One region of the Siminovitchia jepli genome, then DNA from elsewhere that is predicted to be linked to it. Evidence: riboswitches for the same ligand, from Rfam matches in the RefSeq annotation. Region 1 holds a riboswitch; the other holds the start of a gene.

The links. Region 1 has a riboswitch for glycine ahead of gcvT (glycine cleavage system aminomethyltransferase GcvT). Riboswitches for the same ligand answer to the same signal wherever they lie in the genome.
Region 2: another riboswitch for glycine. It lies ahead of glyA (serine hydroxymethyltransferase); the one in region 1 lies ahead of gcvT (glycine cleavage system aminomethyltransferase GcvT).

What each region holds. Positions count from the first base shown of each region.
Region 1 covers NZ_JBFEGN010000003.1:104,610-114,605, forward strand. Annotated here, with positions in the region: gene AB1L08_RS03360 (vitamin B12-dependent ribonucleotide reductase) at 1-1,861, opposite strand, end outside; gene AB1L08_RS03365 (rhodanese-like domain-containing protein) at 2,222-2,611, shown strand; gene gcvPB (aminomethyl-transferring glycine dehydrogenase subunit GcvPB) at 2,641-4,104, opposite strand; gene gcvPA (aminomethyl-transferring glycine dehydrogenase subunit GcvPA) at 4,101-5,444, opposite strand; gene gcvT (glycine cleavage system aminomethyltransferase GcvT) at 5,465-6,571, opposite strand; glycine riboswitch at 6,736-6,830, opposite strand; gene AB1L08_RS03385 (DEAD/DEAH box helicase) at 6,964-8,664, shown strand; gene AB1L08_RS03390 (YqhG family protein) at 8,633-9,424, shown strand; gene AB1L08_RS03395 (zf-HC2 domain-containing protein) at 9,994-9,996, opposite strand, start outside.
Region 2 covers NZ_JBFEGN010000006.1:62,869-72,864, forward strand. Annotated here, with positions in the region: gene AB1L08_RS04890 (DUF3870 domain-containing protein) at 1-54, opposite strand, end outside; gene AB1L08_RS04895 (amidohydrolase family protein) at 213-590, opposite strand; gene AB1L08_RS04900 (iron-sulfur cluster biosynthesis family protein) at 798-1,106, opposite strand; gene sdaAA (L-serine ammonia-lyase, iron-sulfur-dependent, subunit alpha) at 1,657-2,535, opposite strand; gene AB1L08_RS04910 (serine dehydratase beta chain) at 2,569-3,060, opposite strand; gene glyA (serine hydroxymethyltransferase) at 3,067-4,317, opposite strand; glycine riboswitch at 4,411-4,488, opposite strand; glycine riboswitch at 4,492-4,598, opposite strand; gene AB1L08_RS04920 (hypothetical protein) at 4,675-4,911, opposite strand; gene AB1L08_RS04925 (LysE family translocator) at 5,110-5,736, shown strand; gene AB1L08_RS04930 (alpha/beta hydrolase family protein) at 6,377-7,165, opposite strand; gene AB1L08_RS04935 (ABC transporter substrate-binding protein) at 7,297-8,280, shown strand; gene AB1L08_RS04940 (ABC transporter ATP-binding protein) at 8,305-9,081, shown strand; gene AB1L08_RS04945 (ABC transporter permease) at 9,062-9,874, shown strand; gene ytkD (RNA deprotection pyrophosphohydrolase) at 9,871-9,996, opposite strand, start outside.

The sequences.
Region 1 (9,996 bases):
TTTGGGTAAATGCTTCGCGAAGCTCTGCTGTTTCCGCCTCTGTTTTTCCTGCCAAAAACGGGAAGCTGCCCTTTTCTTTTGCCAATTCGATGGATTCCTCGTAGGCAGTTGTGGCAATCACTTCAAACACTTTATCGACAAGTTCGTTTCCTTCCTTGGAGCCGTATTCCTTTTCACAATATATGAGCAGATCTGCCAATCCCATGACGCCAAGGCCGATCCGGCGCTCGCCGAGTGCCTGTTTTTTATTTTCCTTCAAGAAGTATGGTGTTGCATCAATGACGTTGTCCTGCATTCTGACACCGACTTTTACGGTTTGTTTCAATTTGTCAAAGTCGACGGTCTTTTTCTTTTTATCAGCCATTTGCGCCAGGTTAACAGCCGCCAAATTACACACGGAGTAAGGGGCCAATGGCTGCTCCCCGCAAGGGTTGGTTGCTACGACTTTTTGTCCGTACGCTTTTGCATTCGTCATTTCGTTTGCATTGTCTATAAAGAAAATGCCCGGTTCTGCCGAGTAGGTTGCACAAATGTTGATAAGATTCCACAGTTCGCGGGCTTTCATTTTGCGGTAGACACGCACTTTATGCCCCATTTTTTTCCATTCGCGGACATCCCCCACCTTGTGCCATTGCTCATTGTAGATGTTCATTTCTTCTTCATCGTAGTTCTCAACATCCGGGAAGCAAAGTTCATAATCGGTATCATTTTCAACAGCTTCCATAAATTCTTTCGTAATGCATACGGAAATATTGGCTCCTGTCAAAAATTCCGGATTATGAACCGAATATGTTCCTCCTTCCCGCAATTTTTCTTCGGCATTCCGGAAAATCTCTTCGCTGAATCCCCCATACCCCGGCATATTGCGGTAGTTGAGAACGCCTTGATACATCGCTTTTTCCGCTTGCGTAAGCGGGGTAAATTTCAATTTATCTTTTGCGTGCTTTTTAATGACCGGATCTGTTGTGTTTTCGATTAAAAAGCGCAGAATTCGCGGGTTTTGCATTTTTGAAATGATAAATTCCACGATATCCGGGTGCCACGAAGCAAGCATGATCATTTGCGCTCCCCGGCGGGAGCCTCCCTGCTCGACAAGGTGGGTCAATTTCGCAATATCGTCCAGCCATGAGACAGAGCCGGAAGATTTGCCATTTACCCCGCGGGCGAGTGTATTGCGCGGCCTTAACGTGGATCCGTTTGTTCCGACACCTCCGCCGCGGCTCATAATTTCCATGACTTGCTTTCTATGTTCGGAAATGCCCTCCCGCGAATCGGCGACAAATGGCATCACATAACAGTTAAAATAGGTGACATCCGTACCGGAGCCTGCTCCATACAAGACCCTTCCCGCCGGTATGAAATGCAAATTAACGAGTTCTTCATAAAATTTTTGGAACCATTCTTGTCTTTTTTCTTCCGTTTTTTCGACAGAGGCAAGACCTGTTGCATTCCTTTTTGCAATTTGCTCGTAAAAAACTTCAAGCGGTTTTTCTATAATATCAAGCGGGCGGACGATTACGCCTGATTCTCTCTCTTCCCCGTCCTCCAAAGCACTGCGGTATTCCTCTTCAACGATGACTTCGGCTGTTTTTGCCTCCCAATCAATGGATTGGATGAAGCCCAATCCCCTTGCCGGAAACTTCGGATCTTCCTTAATCGTCAAAACGACGAAGTCACCTTCCGTCAAAGTGATTTTTTCCGTATCCTTATACGCATACCGGTCAATCATGACAAGCCTTGAGACCCCTTTGTGGGTAATCCGCATGTCCGGTGTGATGGGGTGAACGTGCTTGAACAATTGAATGTCTTCATTCAGCCTTTCAATATTTAAACTCGTTTTTTTTGTAAATGCAACAGACATTTTGCCAACTCCTTCTTAAAACTTTATCGGATAAGTTACCTTATTTATGTATCCTGTCATAGATACGTTACCATATATTTATCCATAAAATCAATCCTTAAACACAATATGTTGATTTTATTTCTGAATTTCTCCACTATATATTGTGTTTAGGAACTGAATAATTGTAATTTGTCAAATCTAAAATCAAGAGATTCGGGGAGATAAAAGAAGATAATAATCGAAAGTTCAACATAAATCGTTGATTTTCAACAAATTTAACCTTTTACTTTTTTGATGGAGTGGATTAGAGGGAAAATCTTTGATTCATCATGATTTGAAGAATATAATAGAGTGTAGCGCTATTATCGGAAAGGGGCTATGGATTTGGGACTGCTGTACACAATAATTGTCTTGTTGGGAGCCATTATTGCATTTTCCCTTTATAACTACTTCCAACAGAAAAAAATATTAAAGACTCTGACGGAAGAGGAATTTCGTGCCGGCTATCGCAAGGCACAACTGATCGATGTCCGCGAACAGAAAGAATTTGAAGGCGGCCACATCCTTGGGGCGAGAAATATTCCGATGTCTCAGCTGAAAATGAGAATGAAGGAAATTCGTCCGGATAAACCGGTCTATTTATATTGCCAAAGCGGGATGCGAAGCGGAAGAGCCGCCCAAATGCTTTACAGAAAAGGGTACCGTCAGCTTTATCATCTGCAAGGCGGCTTTAAAAAATGGACGGGAAAAGTTAAGACGAGATCATAAAATAACTCAGCCCTTGAAGGGCTGAGTTATTATTTTGCTTTTTCATAGCGGAGAATCGGCGTTCTGGCTGCCTTGGTTTCATCCAGTCTTTTTACAATTGTATTGTGTGGAGCTTCCTGCACTATTTCCGGATTTTCTTCTGCTTCCTTTGCAATTTGGATCATTGCGTCAATAAATCCGTCGAGCGTTTCTTTCGATTCCGTTTCAGTCGGTTCAAACATCATGCACTCTTCAACGTTGAGCGGAAAATAGACCGTCGGCGGATGATAGCCAAAATCAAGGAGACGTTTGGCGATATCAAGCGTCCGGACACCCAATTTTTTTTGGCGTTTTCCGCTTAAAACAAATTCATGCTTGCAATGTCTGTCATACGGCAAGTCAAAATACGGTGCCAGCCTTCTCATCATATAGTTGGCATTAAGGACCGCGTATTCCGTTACCGCCTTCAAGCCATCCGGACCCATGGAACGAATATACGTATATGCCCTGACGTTGATTCCGAAGTTGCCGTAGAAAGGTTTTACCCTGCCGATGGAGTTGGGGCGATCATAGTCTATGACAAATTGATCGTCGCGTTTCGTAATGACCGGCTTTGGCAAATATGGGATTAAATCTTTCTTGACGCCGACAGGGCCGGATCCGGGGCCGCCGCCTCCGTGCGGGCCTGTAAATGTTTTATGAAGATTCAAATGGACAACGTCAAATCCCATATCGCCGGGGCGGACTTTGGACATTACCGCATTTAAGTTTGCGCCGTCATAATATAGTTTTCCTCCCGCTTCATGAATGATTTCCGCCATCTCCACAATCTGTTCTTCAAATAACCCAAGCGTATTGGGATTTGTAAGCATCAGTGCCGCTGTATCCGGGCCCACAAGTTCTTTTAAGTGATCCAGATCAACCAGTCCGTCTTCACCCGAACGGACAGTAATGGTCTCTAAACCGGCTACTGTCGCCGACGCAGGGTTCGTCCCGTGTGCCGAATCCGGAATGATGACTTTCGTCCGGTTCATATCGCCTTTCGCTTCATGATATGCCCGGATCATCATCAAACCGGTCCATTCCCCATGTGCCCCCGCTGCCGGCTGCAATGTCACTTCATCCATCCCGGTAATTTCTTTCAAATGCTCCTGTAAATCATACATAAGCTCAAGCGCACCTTGAACGGACGACTCCGGCTGCAAAGGATGAATATGGGCAAACCCCGGAAACCGGGCGACCTGTTCGTTGATTTTCGGGTTATATTTCATCGTACAGGAACCGAGCGGATAAAACCCCGAATCGATTCCATGGTTGTGATTTGACAGCTCTGTAAAGTGCCGGATAATGTCCAATTCCGATACTTCGGGGAGTTCCGGTTCTTCCTCCCGCAAATAATCCGACGGGATATATTGATGGACGTCAACCTCGGGAACATCCAGTTCCGGCAGGCTGTATCCGACGCGGCCCGGTGTCGACATTTCAAAAATAAGAGGCAAGTTCTCTTGACTCATGATAATCCCCCCAATTCTTTTACGAAGTGATCGATCTCTTCTTTTGTTCTCAGCTCTGTTACGGCGACAAGCATATGATTTTTCAGCTCCGGAAAGTCGCGGCTTACATCATAGCCGCCGATGATCCCTTTTTCCAAAAGCTTTTTATTTACTTCACTGACAGGCTGATGGAGTTTTACGATAAACTCGTTGAAATGGGGGCCGTCAAATGGAATAGAAAAACCGTTTTCCTTAAACACATTTTTCGCGTAATGTGCTTTTTGAATATTTTGAACAGCCATTTCTTTAACGCCTTTTTTTCCGAGTGCCGTCATGGCTACAGATGCGGCCAGGGCGTTCAGTGCCTGATTGGAACAGATGTTGGATGTGGCTTTATCACGGCGGATATGCTGCTCGCGCGCCTGCAGGGTTAAAACGAAACCTCTTTTGCCGTCTTCGTCTGTTGTCTGGCCGACAAGCCTTCCCGGAACTTTTCTCATCAGCTTTTTCGCAACGGCAAAGTAGCCGCAGTGCGGCCCGCCAAAAGAAGCAGGAATGCCAAAGGGCTGAGCATCACCGACAACAATATCTGCACCAATGGTTCCCGGAGGTGTTAAAACACCTAAAGAAAGCGGGTTGCTTGAAACGATGAACAAACCTTTAGCGTTATGGATGAGCGGTTCGATTTCCTTAAGCGGCTCAATTTGGCCAAAGAAGTTCGGGTATTGGACAATCACAGCCGCTACATCTTCGTCTATCTCGGCTTTTAACGCATCCAGGTCTGTCAAACCGTCTTTATTCGGAACTTCTATGACTTCGACCGCCTGGCCTTTGGCATATGTTTTTAATACATCGCGGGCTTCGGGATGGACCGTCCTTGAAACAAGGACTTTTTTCCTTTTCGTCTGCCCCGCAGCAAGCATCGCCGCTTCCGCAAGGGCCGTTCCCCCATCATACACGGAAGAGTTCGCAACATCCATTCCCGTCAGTTCGCAGATCATGGTTTGGAATTGAAAAATGGCCTGGAGCTCGCCTTGGGAAATTTCCGGCTGATAGGGCGTGTATGCCGTGTAAAATTCTGATCGTGATATGACATGGTCAACGATTGTCGGGATGTAATGGTCGTACACGCCGGCTCCCAAAAAGGAGACATGCTGTTTTAAATCCGCGTTTTTGGCCGCAAGCCGCGACAATTCCTTCAACAGGCCGGGTTCGGATTGAGCTTTTTTAATATTGTACTCCCCTTTGAATCGAACTTTTTCGGGTATATCCGAAAACAATTCTTCGATTGAATCTACCCCGATCGTTTGGAGCATTTCGTTTTTGTCTTCTTCGGTCATCGGCAAATAACGATGTTTGATCATCTTTTTCTCTCCCATCCTCATTTTTTTGGACGTTGATAAAATGGCGTTTGGATGATTTTCGCTTTTAAGCGCTTTTTGCGCACTGCCACTTCCAGTTCCTTCCCGGCTTCACTATATTCGGCCTTAATCAGGGCAAGGCCGATATTTTTTTGCAACGTGGGAGATTGTGTTCCCGATGTCACGAACCCGATTTCTTCATCATTGCAAAAAACGGGGTAGCCATGCCTCGGAATGCCCCGGTCCAGCATTTCGATTCCCACAAGCCTTCTTGAAATGCCGTTTTCCTTCTGTTTTGACAGCGCTTCTTTTCCGATAAAGTCTTCTTCTTTATTGAATTTTACGGCAAACCCGATGCCGGCTTCCAAAGGAGAAATTTCCGGGGACAATTCCTGTCCATAAAGCGGCAAAGACGCCTCAAAACGAAGCGTATCCCTTGCACCGAGCCCGCAAGGCATCATCCCCTCATCTTTGCCTGCTTCCAGCAAATCCTCCCATATTTGAACGGAATCTTTCGGTTTGCAGTAAATTTCAAATCCGTCTTCACCCGTGTACCCCGTCCGGGAAACAAGCGCTTTCGCTCCGTTTAGATCTACGTTTTGTTGGAATTTGAAAAATTTGATTGCGCTTAAATCCGCATTATTGACAATTTTTTGCAAAATCCGCTCCGCTTTCGGTCCCTGAATGGCAATCAAGGCATATTCGTCCGAGACATTTTCAACTTCTACATCTGCGACCCTATGCTGTTTCATCCAGTCAAAATCTTTATCCGTGTTGGCGGCATTTACGATCAGCAAATAATCTTCTTCATCCAGCCGATATATGAGCAAATCGTCTACGACTCCGCCATCTTCATAACACATCGCCGTATACTGCGCTCCGCCCTTCTTTAGTTTGGACAAATCATTCGTCATCAGCTTTTGAAGAAACGATTCACTTGCCTTGCCCGTCACCAGAATTTCCCCCATATGGGAAACATCAAAGATGCCCGCTCTTTCTCTGACGGCTTCGTGTTCTTCTTTGATGCTGGAAAACTGGACAGGAAGATCCCATCCGCCAAAATCAATCGTCTTTGCCCCGTATTTTTCGTACAAAGCATACAAAGGCGTTCGTTTTAATCCTGCCATTGTCCTTCCTCCTTGTCATCTTTTATGTAACATCAGGCAACAAAAAAAGACAGAAAAGCCTTATGAAAAGGTTCTCTGTCTTGGGACCTGAAAGTTTGACCGCTTTAAAATCGGCTTTCTTCTTTGGTGGTTTTCTTGTTTAAAGAAAACGCTCTCCAGAGTTGCGTCAAACAAGAGTCTTTTTGCCTGAGAGATTCGCACGTTTCGTACTTGCTCCTTCGGCGCCGTCAATCCATTCGGTCTCTCCTCTTGTCTTCATTCGCCTATATTCTGTTTGGGACTGGTTATACTATAAATGTGTGAAACTGGCTAGTTACACACATCGTACCATTCTTTCTCCAATTGTTCAAACATTTTCCTTAAAAATATAAAGAAAGGAGAGGAGATTCGCAATGAAAGTACCTATTCAATTTGATGGCCAATGGCTTCCGGGTTTCCTGGAGCGAATCGAACAGGATGGCCCCTGGGCCAATCAGCAATTGTTCAAGCTCGCATTGATGGCTGAAAAGCATCTGCTCGTTCCTGACTTTGAGGGCCTTGTTGCACCGAATCATTTGCCCCAGCTAACATTATTGCCCCATCAATTGGAAACGGCCACTGTTGTTGTGGAAAACATGCACGGCAAAGCGATCTTGGCCGATGAAGTGGGGCTTGGAAAAACAATTGAGGCCGGCTTGATCTTAAAAGAATACATGATTCGCGGCCTTGTCAAACGGGCATTAATCCTTGTCCCCGCCTCTCTCGTTTCCCAATGGACATACGAGTTGAATTCAAAATTCCATATTCACGCCGTACCGGCAACGAAAAGCTATGTATGGGGCCAATATGACTGCATCGTTTCATCGATTGATACGGCAAAACGAAGTCCCCATTGTGATATCATTTCCGAACAGTCTTTTGATTTCATCATTGTCGATGAGGCTCACAAGCTCAAAAACCATAAAACGAAAAATTATCAGTTCGTCCAATCTCTCCGGAAAAAATTTTGCCTGCTGCTTACGGCAACACCGATACAAAATAAAATCGAAGAGATTTTCTACCTTGTCTCCCTGTTAAAACCCGGGCATCTCGGGAGCCAAAACAGTTTTTTGGAGAAATATAAAAATAAAAATTTATCAAAGCAAGAAAATGAGTATTTAAAAAGCCTGGTAAATAAAGTCATGATTCGGAACAGAAGAGCCGACACCGGAATTGAATGGACGAAGCGCCATGTTGAAACGATTCCGATTGAATTCAGCAAAGAAGAACGCGAGCTATATAACGGGATTGATATATTAAGGGAGTCCGGTGAACAGTATGCGGCAAATGCTTTTTCGATTATTACGTTGCAGCGGGAGGCATGCAGCAGCAGGGAAGCCGTTTATTTAACGTTAAAAAACATGCTGCAAAAACATGAAAACCCGTCAGATGGATATGTGGAAAAACTAAAGTTTCTGCAAACGAAAATAGATGCCGTATCGCAAAACTCCAAGGCATTGAAAGCCCTCGAGCTGATCAAAAAAATCAATGATAAAGTGATTATTTTTACGGAATATCGTGCCACCCAATTATATTTGCAGTGGTTTTTGCAGCAGCACGGGATTAAGTCCGTTCCGTTTCGCGGCGGCTTTAAGCGCGGGAAAAAGGATTGGATGAGGGAGTTGTTCAAAAATCGCGTCCAAGTGCTCATCGCCACCGAAGCCGGGGGAGAGGGGATCAACTTGCAGTTTTGCAACCAGGTCATCAATTTCGACTTGCCATGGAATCCGATGCGCCTGGAACAAAGAATCGGCCGTGTACACCGGCTCGGGCAGGAAGAAGATGTATATATATATAACTTTGCCGTAAAAAATACCATTGAAGAGCACATTGTCAATTTGCTTACAAAAAAAATAAAGCTCTTTGAGCGCGTAATCGGAGAACTGGATGATATTTTGGCCAAGCTGGAGTTCGGCAGTATCGAGGAACATATGCTGGATATTTTCAGGGACTCGAAATCGGAAGGAGAGCTCAAGGTGAAAATGGCCAACCTTTCCGCCTTGATCGAGTTTGCCGATTCCATTAGAGAGGAACGTGAAAATAATGCTTCAACAAGAAATTCATCAATATCTTGAAAGCTTCTTTGATGCGACGCAATGTACCATTCTGGAAAACGGCCCCGGTTTTTTAACCGTACAGCTTACGATAGAGATGGACAAAGAGCTAATGAACCGGCCATTTTATTGGACATATTTGGAAAAGACGGGTGGAACGCCCAATCCGGAAAAACTGACATTCATCACAGATGAGGAAAAAGCCCCCGAGAGCATAAAGGGCGAATATATACATTTCGGCGCACCCCGCCTTCACCAATTATTCCGGACAGCCAAAAAAATGGCTGCCTATATCCGGTTGTACGAACAGCCCGATACCCCTCCTTTTCAGTCGGTTCCGCTTTATCCGTGGCTGAATGTAAATATGAAAATATCATACTGCTCCGACAGGAAACGGGATGTCCTGAGGTCCTTCGGGCTCCATTTGATCAACGGCATGCTGGTAGACCATTTTATCGAAAAAATGCAAAGCCGCCGGCTCGTCCCAAAAATACCCGACTATTGTTTTACGATATCCCCAATCATCAAACCCGGCAGCGGTTTAAAAAGGATTGAAACATTTGTCACAAATGACATTGCGGCCAGTGACCATTCTTGGGCCGAAGCGGCCAAAAAAAGGCAGGAAGAAGATTTAAAGCTTCTGGACCAATTTTATGCCGATCAAGTTGAAAAGCCGGAAACGTACGAGATTGAGAAAAAAGCACTGATTGAGCAATATGAACCTGCAATTCATATTGAAATTGTAAACGGCGGCATTTTTTACCTTGCCTCGCCAATTTGAATCTTTCATGGCTCGATGTTAGGAACAGAGGGTATGACACTGCGGCTAGCGGTGCTCTTATTTGCCAAAGCTATTCCGCAGGTCCTGTTCCCGGCCACAAAGAAGATGCAGCAGGCCAATCAATGGATTGGAAGATGTGCAAGTTGAACATTAGTACAGTTTCGAAATCAAAATCTCCTCGATTGATTCAATATGGAAATTATATAAAATGAACTTTTGAATGCAACATTAAAATCTGACAAAAAGCCATTGCGTCCAGTCATTGGTCTTCCATCTTTTTTTGACTATTCGTATTCTATACCCGAAAAGATCGGTAATGGGATTCCGTTTCTTTGACCGTTTTCAGGGAAATAGTGCCAGCGCGGGCAATGGGAGCCCGTCCCTTTGACCGTTTTCGGCGAAATAACGCCAGCACGGGCAATGGGGGCCCGTTCCTTTGACCGTTTTCAGGGAAATAACGATAGCGCGGGCAATGGCATTGGCCTGCCGGGCCAATTCATAATGAATACCGATCGTCTAAAATGATTGCGTGTTAAACTCTTACATCCATTGTATATAGCAAAAAAATGTTA
Region 2 (9,996 bases), on a different contig from region 1:
GTTGGATGCAGTCTTACTGTCACCAATCACATAAATTGCTTCTTTAGGAAACACTTATGATCCTCCTGCCGTTCGGGTAAAGTGCGGGGCATTCACATGGGAAACATGCAAACGTCCGTCACTAAATCGAAGGTATAACTTATATTAATATAAACGCTTTCATTTTTCAAGGAAAATAGCAGAATCAATTTCATCATTCTAAGATTTTTTGATCATCTTATCTTTTTGTTTAGCAGAAAACAAGTGTTCTGTCCTGAAACTTTTGGCTTCGCCAAACTAAAATTCATCCCCCACTTATCGACTATCTCAGATTGAAGTGGGGGAATCGGCAGCACTCCCAAGTGATAATCGCCGTCACCCAAATCGGTGGCCCTGATTGCATCCGTAATCACAGCAATTTCCTGATTCCGCTTCGCCCGCAAGGCGAGCCTGATCATTGCCGGATGGACATGGATGCCATCGGCGATAAACTCGGTGCTGGCATCATCCGTTTCCAACGGCAAACACGATGGGGTCGGTTCGCGATGATGAATGGTGTTCATCGCATTGCACAAGTGGGTGATCTGTGCAATCCATATTATTTTGTGCATGACATACCAAACAGTGAGCCCACGCAGGGACTCTCTTTTTCAACAAATTCCAATGATTTCTTTCGAAACTTTGGTCATACATGCTATCATAACAAAAAAAGTAACCACCCATGACGCCTGGCCAGCATTTGGGTTGGTTACTTTTTTCTAACTCTTATGTGGGCTGCTCCCTTAAAGGGGGATTGCTTAGGACCCGAGGTGTAGGGGTTATGAAGGTATTTCAATGGCGCACGCGCTTGAAACGAAGTTTTCCCCAACAGTAAAGCCGTGTTCATCGGAATAATCAATCTGGGTGACCTCGTCCAAATTCCTCCGGGTAAAGCGGTCGAGCAAAATGCGAATGCCGTTATACTCGAGCACGGAGTCATTTTTTCTCGGTTCATCAAAAATAAGTTTGAATGAGACAGATATGCCGCAGCCTCCGGCTACATCACAGTCAATCCGGGGAAAATTTCCTTCTTCCCATTCCATTGTACTGAGCTTTTGAATGGCTGTGTCTGTTAAGGTAATAAGCAAAACCATTCATCTCCTTTATAAAGATTCTATGTGACCGAAAAGAAGGAAAAATCATCATTTGGGTCACGTACAGCGGCTCTATGTGACCGAAAGAACGTAAGAATCAACATTTCGGTCACTTAGAAAGGTTCTATGTGACCCTGCTAGAGGAAAAACCAGCCACTCGGTCACGTAGAATGGTCCTATGTGACCCTGGAAGGGGAAAACAACGAGTCGGTCACGTATAATAGTTTTAACATTAACCAGTTGGATCAGGGTGTCGGGACATGAAAATAGAATCTATATACCAAGAATTTAAAAGTTTACCACGCAATCATTTTAGACGATCGGTATTCATTATTATTAATTGTTCCGGCTCGCTATTGCTATTACCCGTGCAGGCGCTATTTTGGCGAGAACGGTCAAAGGAACGCAATCCCATTACCGCTCTTTTCGGGTATAGAATACTAATAATCAAAAAGGATGGGAGATACAATGACTAGACGCAATGGCTTTTTATCAGGTGTTAACGTTACATTCGAAAGTTCATTTTATATAGAAGGGCTGAACATCAAGCCCTTCTTAAACACGGTTTCCCCATAATTTTTTCTTTTAATTTTTCTCCCGTCGGGGTAGCGGCCAAACCTCCGAGTGCTGTTTCCTTTAAAGTACGGGGCATCCTTTTTCCGATATCATACATCGCTCCAATGACTTCATCACATGGAATTCTGCTCTGAATCCCGGCAAGAGCCATTTCCGCCGCTGTAAAAGCGATGGAAGTTCCGATGACGTTTCTTTTAATGCACGGCACTTCGACGAGCCCTGCCACCGGGTCGCACACAAGGCCGAGCAGTGATTTCAAACCCATTGCCGCCGCATGAACAGCCTGGTCGGGAGATCCCCCGTTCATTTCCACAATAGCAGCCGCTGCCATGGTAACAGCCGATCCCACCTCGGCCTGGCAGCCGCCTGCGGCTCCGGAAATAAATGCCCTGTTGGCGATTACATATCCGATGGCACTGGCGGTAAACAGGCCCATCACCAGTTCATCAAACGGAATATCTGTATTGTCCTTGAGGGCAAAAATACATCCCGGAAGGATTCCGGCAGAACCGGCGGTAGGAGTGGCCACGATGACCCCCATCCTGGCATTTGTTTCGGAAGTGGCAAACGCATACTTCATTGCGTCCACTGTTACGCTCCCCATCAGGTAATTGCCCTTCTCTTTATATTGCTGCATCAAGTAGGCATCGCCGCCCGAAATACCGCTTGGGGACGTTGATTTGTCTTCAATGCCGGCTTCAACGGCATCTTTCATCCTGAGCAGACGTTCTTTCATTTTATCGAAAATTTCTTTTCGGCTTCTGCCTGTCTTGCCTGCTTCCCATTCCAGCATGAGTTCACCGATCCCCAGGCTTTTTTCACGGCACTGCTTCAGCAGTTCTTCCATCGATGAAAAATCCAATCTGTTTCACCTTCTTTCTTATAAGTATGTTTCTTTGATCCATTCCATATCGATCTCGGCATTCAACAGCAAATCCACCAGATGTCCGTTAATGAGAAAAATTTTCGAAAGTCCCCCACCCAGGGATGCGCCTCCGATGTCCAAACGTTTGCTCCCTCTTCTGATTTTTGCCATAAGTGTATTTGGATGGTCGAAGTAAGGACATCGGTCTTCCATTTGGAAAGTAACGTGCATTTTTTCATCTTCAGCAAGGTCGAAAGCATAGCGAATCCCCGGATCATCGGTACCCATTCCGAGCAGGCCGCCCAAAATGGCCTTATCCGTTCCATGTCCCCGATATGTTTCCGCAAATGAATCGTAGAAAGTGATATGAACCGACTCGGGAATGTTCCCGAGAAGGTCATATGCAAATTTGCCAATCGACGCAACACCCGCCGTGTGGGAGCTGGAGGGGCCTAGCATAATGGGGCCGATAATATCAAAACAACTATTGTAAATCACTTTTTCCACCCCAATCTACCTCACCAGACATTTTTGATAAAGAGGATGCTCGTGACAAAGTTGTTGAATCCTATCTTTTACGCGTTTCGTAACGGCCGGTTCTCCCTTGCTTTTTAACATTTCAGCAATGGCCTCGCCGATGACTTCCATATCCTTCTCTCTCATCCCGCGCGTTGTAATGGCAGCGGTTCCAATCCGGATCCCGCTCGTTATAAAAGGACTTTCCGGATCATATGGAATGGTGTTTTTATTCACGGTAATGCCTGCCTCTTCCAGCAAGTGTTCTGCTTCTTTTCCGGTCAGCCCCCAAGTGCGGACATCCAGCAAAACAAGGTGGTTATCCGTTCCGCCTGAAACGAGCCGGGCCCCCGATTCCAGTAATGTTTCCGCAAGTCTTGATGCGTTTAATACCACTTGATGCACGTACGTCTTAAAGTCCGGCTGAAGCGCTTCCTTAAATGAAACAGCTTTTGCTGCAATCACGTGCATGAGCGGACCGCCTTGAATACCTGGAAATACAGCTTTATTGATCTTCTTTATTACTTCTTCATCATTTGTTAAAACAATCCCGCCGCGAGGGCCTCTCAATGTTTTATGCGTGGTGCTCGTCACAACATCCGCATATGGTACAGGGGAAGGATGGAGATCGCTTGCTACAAGCCCGGCAATATGGGCCATGTCTACCATCAAAATGGCACCTGTTTTATCAGCAATCTCTTTAAATTTGGAAAAATCAATGATCCTCGGATAAGCGCTTGCACCGGCAATGATCATTTTCGGGCGTTCTTTTAACGCAATGGCCTCCACCTCATCGTAATCAATCAAATGGGAATCTTCCCTTACGCCGTAAGAAACGACATCAAACCATTTTCCCGACATATTGACCGGACTGCCGTGAGTCAAATGCCCGCCGTGCGATAAATTCATCCCCATGATCTTGTCGCCCGGGTCCAGCATTGAGAAAAAAACAGCCGTATTCGCCTGGGCACCTGAATGGGGCTGTACATTGGCATAGTTGGCATCAAATAATGCCGTTAACCTTGCAATCGCCAATTTTTCAACGACATCCACATATTCGCATCCGCCGTAATAGCGTTTGTCCGGATACCCTTCTGCATACTTGTTCGTTAAAACAGACCCCATTGCCTCCATCACATCTTCACTGACAAAATTTTCAGAAGCGATCAGCTCCAACGATTCATCCTGGCGTTTTCTTTCTGCCTCAATGGCCCGATAAATTTCCGCATCTCCCTTTAACAAGCCCATTATGTTCCCTCCTCTTTCTCTATCTTCCCCTTGAAAATTTTTTCCGGAACATAAAAAAGGACAGGGGAAAGATAGCGATTATCATCTACCTTCCTCTGTCCTGTTACCTGAGAGTTTAACTTCATGGCGAAGTATTCCCCGTTGGTGGCCTTTTAAAGGCGCTCTCCAGAGATGCGTCCAAGCACGGTACTTTTACCTGAGAGATTGGATCCCAAGGATTTTTTTGGGACTTGCTCCTTCGGTGCCAAACACGATCGTTTAGTCTCTCCCGTGATTATCATTCGCAATTATGAAACTATTTAATAATATACTTAAGTTTTAAGGGAATGTCAATAGAGGAGTACCAGCAACATTCCGTCAAAATTTGTGCGCTAAACGAATTTCATAGGAAAAGAGCAAGGCGCCCAGCCATAGGCAAGCCGCATTGCGGGGAGGCAGCTTTTCAGCCACCACTGTAATTAGCAGCCGATGCCTTAGATCGCCGCATTTTGTGGCGTCGGCGGTACTTGGATGTCCTGTCCGTCCGAGTTGGACAAAAGAGATGCTTTTCTGCTCAAGCAGATGCTGCTCCCATTCCCCGCTGATCATTTTCATCGCAATCCCTGTCTTGCAACCGTCGAGTCTTACCTAAAATGGCAAAAACAGTTGAGGCTCTTGATAAAATTTCAGATTATCTGCAAAAGAATGGGTTTAACTTTCTGTAAGCATGCAACTATCATTTAAACATTCTGAAACAATAAAATAATGATATAATAGTTATCATTGAATATATACAAATTGGAGGGACTACATATGATTACTTTCTCAACATTAAGTATGTTTGTGGTGATTGTTATTGGCCTATTTTTAATACCCGGCCCTGCTGTTCTTCTTGTTGCTTCCCGTACTGTTCAAAGTGGACGTAAAGGCGGAATCATGGCGGGGCTCGGTATCGCAACCGGTGATTTGATTCATACCTTATTTGCAACGATTGGGCTCTCAGCAATCCTGATGACATCAGCATTAGCTTTCAATATTGTAAAATTTGCAGGGGTCGCTTATTTGTTTTACTTGGGGATCCGAGCGGTTATGGAAAAGCCTTCAGACCCAAAACTGCCAAACATCTCTCCCGCAACATCAACAAATTCTTATACCCAGGCAGTGTTAATTGAAATTTTAAATCCCAAAACAGCATTGTTTTTTCTGTCATTTTTGCCCCAATTTGTACATCCGGAGCAAGGTTCAACGTTTTTTCAGTTTCTGGTGCTTGGTTTAGTATTTGTTCTGCTTAGCGCAATCTATACGACGCTTATTGCAATGGGCGTACGATTACTGGCGGGAGTGGTCAAAAAAATTTCTTGGATCAGTCGCTTTAGCGGCAAGATTGTAGGAGCAATTTATATAGGGCTGGGATTGAAAGTAGCATTTCAGAGTCGATAATTACAAGCAGGCAGCAGTGGTTTGTGACCTCGCGGGGCTAGGCGCCGGCGGTACTAGGACGTCCTGTCCGTCGGCAGGCTCAGGCAGCGACGTCCTGTCACTTCGCCTGCACTAGCACATCCTGTGCGTCGGAGTTGGACACAGAAAAGCTTCTTTTGAAGAAAAATTTCTTGGCAAGTTATATCTTCAATACTTTAAGGAAAGCCGATAGAGGCCTTTTGAGACATTTAAACGATCACCTGCTAAAGTACAGGTGGTCGTTTAAGGAAATTATCCTGCAACATCTTACATCAAATATGGTAAGGTTCTACATACCCGAAGGCAGGATAATAACAAATGCATCCAACTTTTCCCTCCAATATGGTAAACTATCCTGCTTCACAGTCTTGTCTGATCAATTTTCTTGCCCTTATTGCAATCTCTCCATGCAGCATTTTATATTTGTACTTTTTCACCCATATTACGTGGGTACTTGATGTCATATACCGAATGACTGCCTTTTCTATATTCTTCCATACTTTCACCTCTTCTTAAGTATGGACAACCGTTTAAAGACGGTGGAGTTAGACCGCGCATTTGTAAATTAAATGCTTTGTCTCTGTTTTATTTTCTTAATACATAATTTAATGAATGCTGTATTTTATTGATAAAAATGGTCTTTCATCCACCTCCCCACCTCCGTCACGACCTCTCTGTTTAAAGCCGGCGGAAAATAGTGTGTGGCATCTTTAAAATACTTCGTTTCAACCTTCTTGCCCAGCTCCAAAAGTCTTTTTTCAAGCCGGCGGGCGTGTTCGGCGGATACGTGTTCGTCCCGCTCTCCATGAATGATCAGTACGGGGCATTGCAGGTGTTCAAGCTCATACAAAGGGGTGCGGTATGTATATTTTGCAGGTGCCGTTTTGGGCGATCCCCCGATGACACGCTTCATCATCCGGCGCAGATCTTTCCGCTCGACGTATGCCAGCGCCATGTCCGAGACTCCGCCCCATGTAACGAGAGAAGCGGCCTCTTTTTCAATGGCGGTCAACAATGCCATTACACCGCCGCGGGAAAAACCGAAAATATGGATGCGGTCCTTCATAACAGCCGGGTGATTTTTTAATATATCAAACGCCGCAAATGCATCCTCCCGGTCCTCTCCAGCAAAGTCCTCATTCCCCTCTCCCCCACGGTTTCCCCGGTAAAACGGAGCAAAAACAACGAAACCTTCCGAAGCAAATTGGCCAATTCGGGCAGGCCTTACCATGCCGACACTTTTGATGCCGCCACGCAAATATAAAAATCCGTCGTACATCCCTTCCGCAACCGGTTCGGCAAGCAGCCCTTTCACCCTGAGGCCCGCAGACAAATACTTTACTAAATACATGCGGATATGCGGATTCGGTGATGGAAATAACCATTTTCCAACGATTCGGGTTTCATTCATTCCGGCTCCTCCTGCTCTAAAAATAATTTCACACATTTTAACTCCCGTCATACGATATGTTAGCCCAAAGTCATGGCGTTTGACAAACATGGATAGGAGGTTCTTTCGTGAAAATATCGCTAAAAGTTGGAATGATCTTCATTGCGTCATTTTTATTGATTTTTAGCACAGCATGTTCCGGAAAAAAGGATGAAGTGAAAAAAGTCAGGCTTGCCGAAGTAACCCGCTCTGTTTTTTACACTCCGCAATATGTAGCGCTGGAAAAGGGCTTTTTTAAAGAAGAAGGGCTCGATGTTGAATTAAAAACGACCTGGGGCGGTGATAAAACCATGACGGCTCTCTTGTCGGATGCAGCCGATATTGCCCTTGTCGGTTCCGAAACATCGATCTATGTATACGCCCAAGGCGCGAGTGATCCGGTCATCAACTTTGCACAGCTCACCCAAACCGACGGAACTTTCCTTGTATCACGGAAAAAAGTCGACAACTTTGACTGGGAGATGCTGAAAGGCTCCACTTTTCTCGGCCAGCGAAAAGGGGGCATGCCGCAAATGGTTGGCGAATTTGTTTTAAAAAAGCACGGTATTGATCCCCACAATGATTTGAATTTAATCCAAAACATCGACTTTGGAAACATTGCCAATGCTTTTGCCTCCGGAACCGGGGATTACGTTCAGCTCTTTGAGCCGACTGCATCGGTCTTTGAAAAAGAAGGCAAAGGTTACATCGTCGCTTCATTCGGTGAAGAATCAGGTCACGTTCCTTACACCACTTTTATGTCCAAAGAAAGCTATCTTAAAGAAAATAACGAAACAGTGGAAAAATTTGTTAAGGCGCTTTATAAAGCCCAGAAATGGGTGGAAAAAAGCTCTGGAGAAGAAATAGCAAAGGTCGTGGAGCCTTATTTTGAAGACTCGGACCTTGAAACGTTGGCTGCCGCCATTGACCGGTATAAAAATCAGGGTTCGTTTGCTAAAAAAATGACGTTGACAGAGGAAGGCTGGGATAACTTGCAGGCCATTATGGAAGAAGCGGGCGAGCTTCCCGAAAGAGTGGATTACAACAAACTCGTCAATACAAAAATTGTTGAAAAGGTGATGGCTGAACAACCTTAATGAAAATGAAGGAGGTCAAACATCGTGAGCTTCCTTGTGGCAGAGCATATAGGACATCATTATTTTTCCCCGTCATCTGTAAAAACCGCCTTGGAAGATGTGTCTTTTACCGTAAAGGAAGGAGAGTTTATTACGCTGATCGGGCCATCCGGCTGCGGAAAAACGACGCTGCTTTCCATTCTTTCGGGACTGTTAAAGCCGACAAACGGAAATGTCATTATTGATGGAAAGCCCCCGGAAGATCAGAAAAGCAGCATCGGTTACATGCTTCAGCAAGATTATTTATTCCCTTGGAAAACAATTGAGGACAACACGTTAATCGGACTGAAACTGAACAGGAAGCTCAATCGTGAAACGAAAGAAAATGCCATTCGCTTTTTACGGCAGATCGGACTGGGCGGTGTTGAAAAGTCTTTCCCCCGCCAGCTTTCCGGGGGGATGCGCCAAAGGGCTGCATTGGCCCGAACAATGGCCGTCCAGCCCAAATTGCTGCTGCTGGATGAACCATTTTCCGCGCTTGACTACCAAACCAGGCTAAAGCTCGAAGATCTCGTATTTCAGATATTAAGAAGTTACAATAAAACGGCTATTTTGGTGACACATGATATCGGTGAAGCCATTTCAATGAGCGACAGAATACTGCTTTTTGCAACGAATCCGGGACGGCTTCATAAAGTGTTTCACGTGCCGGATGAACTGCGGAAGGCCACTCCTTTTGAATCCCGGACGAAAGAGGCTCACCATGAATTATTCGGCATCATATGGAAGGAGTTGGAATCCCTTGAAAAAGAAACCCGCTGATCCTTCCCTTCTTCACTCTCAATACAAACAGGAACTGGTGAAAGAGAAGCGCTGGATCTTGTTTTACCAATTTCTCATATTTGCCGCCTTTTTCATTGTTTGGGAAGTCGGAAGCCGCAATCAATGGATGGATCCGCTTATTTTTAGCTATCCTTCCAAAGTTTGGGCCTTGCTTACAGAAAAAATTGCCGATGGGTCTCTTTTTTCACATGTAGGGGTGACAGTGTTTGAGACGGTACTCGGCTTTATTTTGGGCACCCTGCTGGGAACGATATTGGCCGCCGTCCTTTGGTGGTCCCCATTTCTGTCAAAGGTGCTCGACCCGTATCTTGTTGTCTTAAACGCAATGCCGAAGGTGGCGCTGGGACCGATCCTGATCGTCGGTCTTGGGCCGGGATTTACATCAATTATTGCGATGGGTGCGGTCATATCGGTCATCATTACAACAATTGTCGTCTATACGGCATTTCGGGATGTTGACGAAAATTATTTAAAAGTGCTTTGGACATTTGGGGCAGGAAAAAGACAAATTTTTCAAGAGGCGGTCTTGCCCGCATCCTTTCCAACGATCATCTCGACGTTAAAAGTCAATGTCGGCCTTTCCTGGGTCGGTGTCATTGTAGGCGAGTTTCTCGTTTCGGCAAAAGGCCTCGGGTATATGATTATTTACGGGTTCCAGGTATTCAATTTTACCCTCGTCATGCTCGCCCTCGTGCTCATTGTCATTTTTGCCACCATCATGTACACCGTTGTAGAGTGGCTTGAGAAAAAATTGATAAAAGATAACCACTAAAGCTGTTCCTTGTGGGAGCAGCTTTGTTGGCTTATTTTTTTCAACGTTTCCTTCAGGACACGATCTTGCATAATAAAACTGAATTCGTCTCCATGTACTTTCGAAAGGAGGTCGCCCTTTAT